Regions from separate parts of the Streptomyces sp. NPDC029296 genome, predicted to be linked through region 1. Evidence: predicted binding sites of a transcription regulator. Region 1 holds the regulator's gene; the other holds the start of a gene.
What was found. Region 1 encodes HspR, which represses chaperone genes until heat shock. Its sites were predicted from a motif close to TTGAGNNNNNNNNNCTCAA; they were not measured.

Region 1 (3,405 bases):
AGCCCGACGTCCCCTCCGGCGCCACCTCCGACGACGCCGAGCCGAAGGCCGCCTCCGAGGAGGGGGCGGCCCCGGCCGGGGACGGACCCGCAGAGAACGCCGGTCTGGTCGCCCAGCTGGACCAGGTGCGCACGGCGCTCAGCGAGCGCACGGCGGACCTCCAGCGCCTCCAGGCCGAGTACCAGAACTACCGCCGCCGCGTCGAGCGCGACCGGGCCGCGGTCAAGGAGATCGCCGTGGCGAACCTCCTGACCGAGCTGCTCCCGGTGCTCGACGACATCGGCCGGGCACGGGAACACGGCGAACTGGTCGGCGGCTTCAAGTCGGTGGCCGAGTCGCTGGAGACCGTCGCGGCCAAGATGGGCCTGCAGCAGTTCGGCAAGGAGGGCGAGCCCTTCGACCCGACGATCCACGAGGCCCTGATGCACTCCTACGCGCCGGACGTCACCGAGACGACCTGCGTGGCGATCCTGCAGCCCGGGTATCGCATCGGCGAGCGCACCATCCGCCCCGCGCGGGTGGCCGTGGCCGAGCCGCAGCCCGGCGCGCAGACCGTCAAGGCGGACCAGGCGGAGGGCGCCGAGGAGGACACCGCGGCGGACGGCGACAAGGAGAACGGTGGCCCGGACGAGGGCTGACGTGACAGAGGGGAAGGAGGGACGTCGGGGATGAGCACCAAGGACTTCATCGAGAAGGACTACTACAAGGTCCTCGGCGTCCCCAAGGACGCCACCGACGCCGAGATCAAGAAGGCGTACCGCAAGCTCGCCCGCGAGTTCCACCCGGACGCCAACAAGGGCAACGCCAAGGCCGAGGAGCGCTTCAAGGAGATCTCCGAGGCGAACGACGTCCTCGGCGACCCCAAGAAGCGCAAGGAGTACGACGAGGCGCGCGCGCTCTTCGGCAGCGGCGGCTTCCGCCCCGGGCCGGGCGGGGCCGGCGGCTCCTTCAACTTCGACCTGGGCGACCTCTTCGGGGGCGCCGCCCAGGGCGGAGGCTTCGGCGGCGGCATCGGTGACGTCTTCGGGGGCCTGTTCAACCGCGGCGGCACCGCGGGCCCGCGTACCCAGCCCCGGCGCGGCCAGGACGTGGAGTCCGAGGTGACGCTGAGCTTCACGGAGGCCATCGAGGGCGCCACGGTGCCCCTGCGGATGTCCTCCCAGGCGCCCTGCAAGGCCTGCTCGGGCACCGGCGACAAGAACGGCACGCCGCGCGTGTGCCCGACCTGCGTCGGCACCGGACAGGTCGCGCGGGGCTCCGGCGGCGGCTTCTCGCTCACCGACCCCTGCCCCGACTGCAAGGGACGCGGCCTGATCGCCGAGCAGCCCTGCGAGGAGTGCAAGGGCAGCGGACGCGCCAAGTCGTCGCGGACCATGCAGGTCCGCATCCCCGCGGGGGTGACCGACGGCCAGCGCATCCGGCTGCGCGGCAAGGGCGCGCCCGGCGAGCGGGGCGGCCCGGCCGGCGATCTGTACGTGGTCGTCCACGTCGGGGAGCACCCGGTGTTCGGGCGCAAGGGCGACAACCTCACCGTCACCGTGCCGGTGACGTATCCCGAGGCGGCTCTCGGCGGAGAGGTGCGGGTGCCGACCCTCGGCGGTCCGCCCGTCACCCTGAAACTGCCCCCCGGCACCCCGAACGGCCGTACGATGCGGGCCCGGGGCAAGGGCGCGGTCCGCAAGGACGGCACCCGCGGCGATCTGCTGGTCACCGTGGAGGTGCGTGTCCCCACGGACCTGTCGGGGAAGGCTCGTGACGCACTGGAGGCGTATCGCGAGGCGACCGCGGGCGAGGACCCGCGGGCGGAGCTGTTCGAGGCCGCGAAGGGAGCTTGAGAGAGATGGATGGCCGTCGTCCCCGCCAGCGCGGGGGTTTCTCACCGTACGAACTGACCGACGAGACCCCGGTCTACGTCATCTCGGTGGCGGCCCAGCTCTCCGGACTCCACCCGCAGACACTGCGCCAGTACGACCGGCTGGGCCTGGTCTCCCCCGACCGCACCGCGGGCCGGGGCCGGCGCTACTCGGCGCGGGACATCGAACTGCTCCGCCAGGTGCAGCAGTTGTCGCAGGACGAGGGCATCAACCTGGCCGGTATCAAGCGGATCATCGAGCTGGAGAACCAGGTCGCCGCGCTCCAGTCCCGGGTCGTGGAGCTGGAGGCGGCCCTGGACGGCGCGGCGGCGGCGATGCGGCAGCGCGAGGCCGCGGTGCACGCCTCCTACCGGCGCGACCTGGTGCCGTACCAGGAGGTCCAGCAGACCAGCGCGCTGGTGGTGTGGCGGCCCAAGCGGCAGCAGCAGGACTGACGGCGCGTACCGCGCACACGGAGGGGCCCGGGTTCACCCGGGCCCCTCTTCTTCTATGCTCCGGTGCCGCCGGTGGTGGGCTCGGTGCCCTCCTCCTCCGGCGTGCCCAGCTCGGTGGCGACCACCACGTCGGCCTCGCGGGTCAGCCTGTAGCGGGAGTTCCCGGACGCGTCGACGGCATCGACGAAGAAGCAGCGCTGATCGCCGTCGGGGACCGTGGTGTGCCGGTAGGAGGTGACGTCGGGCGTCAGCCAGGCGGTCTCGGAGGCGGAACAGACGCTCTCCTCGCCGTCGCTGAGGACCACGCCCACGTAGACGGAGTACCGCAGCAGGTCGGGCGCCGGGTTCTTGTCCCAGGTCAGCTCGAAGCCGTAGTCGGTCGGGGTGGCCTTGAGCCCGGTGACGGGCGGCGGCGGGGTGTCGTCCCGGCGCTCGCCGGTGACGGCGGCGGACCGGGCGGACTCGTTGCCCGCCGCGTCCACCGCGGTCACCCGGTAGTAGAAGGCGGTGCCCACCGCGGCCGTGGCGTCCCGGTAGGACTGTTCGGCGGTGGCGCCGAGGCGGGTGTAGGTGCCGGTCGCGCTCGTCGCCCGGTAGACCCGGTAGGAGGCCGCGCCGGTCACGGGGCTCCAGCCGATGCGCAGGCCGTCCTGCTCGGAGGCGTCGGTGACCTCCAGGCCGGCCGGCGCGGCGGGCGCGGTGCGGTCGGCGGTGGTGACGGGCTTGTCGGCCGTGCCCGCGGACTCGTTGCGGGCCTTGTCGTAGGCGCGGACCTCGTAAAAGAAGGTCTCGCCGGTCGCCGGGAGGGTGGTGTCGGTGTAGCTGGTGGCGGTGGTCGTCGCCAGCGGCACGGCCTCGAACGGGTGGCCCTGGAGCCGCCGGTAGAGGCGGTAACCGGCGAGGTCCATCTCCTTGTTCTTCGACCAGCTCACCTTGGCCCGGCCGGTCGCGGGGTCGTACGACACCGCGGCCCCGGACGGCACCAGGGGCTTGACCTTGTCCACGTCGGCCGTGGTGCGGGGGGTGTAGGCGAAGGAGACGTCCGCGGCGCCGGTCCAGTTGACGAAGTCCACGCGGAGCGTGTGCCTGCCGGAGGG
Region 2 (3,405 bases), on a different contig from region 1:
GGCGGCGGCCAGCGCGGCCCGCTCCACCCGGCGCAGCAGCACGTGCACCCGGGCCGCCAGTTCCCGCATGGAGAACGGCTTGGTCATGTAGTCGTCGGCACCCACGCCGAGCCCGACCAGCATGTCCGTCTCGTCGTCGCGCGCGGTGAGCATCAGCACCGGCACCGGCCGCTGCGCCTGCACCCGCCGGCACACCTCGAGGCCGTCGAAGCCGGGCAGCATGATGTCCAGGATCAGCAGGTCGGGCTGCCAGGCCTCGGCCGTGTCGACGGCGGCCGGTCCGTCGGCCGCCGTTTGCACCAGAAACCCCTCGGCGCGGAGCCGGGCCGCGATGGCGTCGACGATCGTGGGGTCGTCCTCGACGACCAGCACCCGGCGCTGTGCGCCCGGGGTGGTCGTCGCCGCGCCGCTCTGGGAGGTGTGTGTCTGCTCCATCGCCCGCCCCTGTTGTTGCTTTCCGGAATCCGTGGGGTGATCCCATGTCTGCGTTCGACGCTTGAATGATCGGCGTCAGGGCAGCACATTACGGGGACTCACCGCGCTGTCGCTATCCAGGTCGGACGGCGAGGTGGACGACGTCGGGAACGCCCCGGGCAACCGGCACCTCTTCGGTACGCACCTGCTGGAACCCGGCATTCCGCAAGGTTCCTTCAAATTCCGGAGAGGGTTCGGCGGACCATACCGCGAGTACTCCGCCGGGCCTCAACAGCCGTGCGCAGGCGGCGAGTCCGGCCGGCGAATAGAGGCTGTCGTTGTCCTCGGTGACGGTCCAGCCGGGGCCGTTGTCGATGTCGAGACACAGCGCGTCGAACGTGTCCGATGTCTCATTGACGTAGGTCACGAGATCCGCTCGCACGATCGCGGTGCGCGGGTCGGCGAGCGCGCCGGCGGAGATCTCGGACAGCGGGCCGTCCCGGTGCCAGTCGATGACGGCGGGCTCCCGCTCCACGACGGTGATCCGCCCCCACGCCGGGTCGGCCGCGGCGTGTGCGAGCGAGAAGCCCACGCCCAGCCCGCCGATCAGCACCGCCGGGGCGGGGCGCCCGTCCAGCGCGTCCCGCGCGGCGTCGACCAGCAGCCGTTCCGAGCGGCCGTCGGAGGTGTCCATCAGGAAGCAGCCGTTGGCGATGATCTGCAGGTGCACACCGTGCCTGCGCAGCACCACCTCGCCGTACGGGCCTTCGCGCCGATCCAGGATCACGGGAGTGTCGTACAGGGCAGTCATGCCCCCCATCCTGCTCGAACAGGGCCGGGCGGTCACGGGATTTGTGCGGGACGTCCACGGACGAGTGGCCCCCGGGCGGGGAGCGCGGATGCCCGGCGGGTGGGAGAGCGCCGCGCGCCGCCCCGCGCCCGCCGCCGGCGTGGACGGCGGCGCGCCGGCGGCGGGGCGCGGGCCCCGGCGGCAGGCGCGCCACCCCGCGGGACCCGGAGAACTCCCGCGACCCCCCACTCCCTTGGCCGTACGTGATCGCTCACAGCGAACAAGGCCCCGGGAACAATCGGCGGCGCCAGAACATTGAGTCGGCATAGCTCAAGTTGACTGCCTAAGGGGAGATCATGGCTGCTGAGTCACCGGCGTTCACGCTGACCCTGCCCGTGCTGCCGCTCGACGACGAGGTCGTGCTGCCCGGGATGGTGGTTCCGCTGGACCTGAGCGACGCCGAGGTACGGGCCGCGGTGGAGGCCGCGCAGGCCGCCGCCCGTTCCGAACCCGGAAAGCCCAAGGTGCTGCTGGTGCCGCGCATCGACGGCACGTACGCCAGGACCGGCGTCCTCGGCACGGTCGAGCAGGTCGGCCGGCTGGCCGACGGTGACCCCGGCGCCCTGATCCGCGGCCGCAGCCGGGTCCGCATCGGCGCCGGCACCACCGGGCCGGGCGCCGCGCTCTGGGTGGAGGGCGCCCGCGTCGAGGAGAGTGTCCCGGAGCCGCTGCCCGGCCAGGTCGCCGAGCTGGTCAAGGAGTACAAGGCGCTCGCCACCAGCTGGCTGCGCAAGCGCGGCGCCTGGCAGGTCGTGGACCGCGTCCAGGCCATCGACGACGTGTCCGCGCTCGCCGACAACTCCGGCTACTCGCCCTTCCTGACCACCGAGCAGAAGGTCGAACTGCTGGAGACCGCCGACCCGGTGGCCCGCCTCCGCCTCGCCACCCAGCAACTGCGCGACCACCTCGCCGAGCAGGAGGTGGCCGAGACCATCGCCAAGGACGTCCAGGAAGGCGTCGACAAGCAGCAGCGCGAGTTCCTGCTGCGCCGTCAGCTGGAGGCCGTCCGCAAGGAGCTGCGCGAGCTGAACGGCGAGCAGGAGGGCGAGGAGTCCGACGACTACCGCGCCCGCGTGGAGGCCGCCGACCTGCCGGAGAAGGTCCGCGAGGCCGCCCTGAAGGAGGTCGACAAGCTGGAGCGCGCCTCCGACCAGTCGCCCGAGGGCTCCTGGATCCGCACCTGGCTGGACACCGTCCTGGAGATGCCGTGGAACGAGCGGACCGATGACAGCGCTTCCGCGTACGACATCCGGGGCGCCAAGGCCGTGCTGGACGCCGAACACGCGGGCCTGGAGGACGTCAAGGAGCGCATCACCGAGTACCTGGCCGTGCGCAAGCGGCGCACCGACCGGGGCCTTGGCGTCATCGGCGGGCGGCGCGGCGGTGCCGTCCTCGCCCTGGTGGGCCCGCCCGGCGTCGGCAAGACCAGCCTCGGGGAGTCCGTCGCGCACGCCATGGGCCGCAAGTTCGTCCGGGTCGCCCTCGGCGGCGTCCGCGACGAGGCCGAGATCCGCGGCCACCGCCGCACGTACGTCGGCGCGCTGCCCGGCCGGATCGTGCGCGCCATCAAGGAGGCCGGGTCGATGAACCCGGTGGTCCTGCTGGACGAGATCGACAAGGTCGGCTCCGACTTCCGGGGCGACCCGGCCGCCGCCCTGCTCGAAGTCCTCGACCCGGCGCAGAACCACACCTTCCGCGACCACTACCTGGAGGTCGAGCTGGACCTCTCCGACGTGGTCTTCCTCGCCACCGCCAACGTCCTGGAAGCCATCCCGGAGGCCCTCGCCGACCGCATGGAGATCGTCCGCCTGGACGGCTACACCGAGGACGAGAAGGTCGTCATCGCCCGTGACCACCTGCTCCCGCGCCAGCTGGAGCGCACGGGCCTGGACCGGGACGAGGTCACCCTGGAGGAGAGCGCCCTGCGCAAGCTGGCCGGGGAGTACACCCGCGAGGCGGGCGTGCGCACCCTGGAGCGCTCGATCGCGCGCCTGCTCCGCAAGGTCGCCGCCCAGCACGAACTGGGCGAGCGGGAGCTGCCGTTCACCGTCACCGACGGCGATCTGCGCGACCTGATCGGCCGTCCGCACCACGTGCCCGAGTCCGCCCAGGACCCGGCCGAGCGCCGTACGGCCGTGCCC

Region 2: the regulator HspR is predicted to act here: its motif matches at 1,520-1,538, upstream of lon (endopeptidase La).

What each region holds. Positions count from the first base shown of each region.
Region 1 covers NZ_JBVHXT010000067.1:24,458-27,862, forward strand. Annotated here, with positions in the region: gene grpE (nucleotide exchange factor GrpE) at 1-638, shown strand, start outside; gene dnaJ (molecular chaperone DnaJ) at 669-1,835, shown strand; gene ACZ4W9_RS37930 (heat shock protein transcriptional repressor HspR) at 1,841-2,308, shown strand; gene ACZ4W9_RS37935 (PA14 domain-containing protein) at 2,362-3,405, opposite strand, start outside.
Region 2 covers NZ_JBVHXT010000005.1:131,280-134,684, reverse strand. Annotated here, with positions in the region: gene ACZ4W9_RS06305 (response regulator transcription factor) at 1-435, opposite strand, end outside; gene ACZ4W9_RS06300 (spermine/spermidine synthase domain-containing protein) at 548-1,225, opposite strand; gene lon (endopeptidase La) at 1,561-3,405, shown strand, end outside.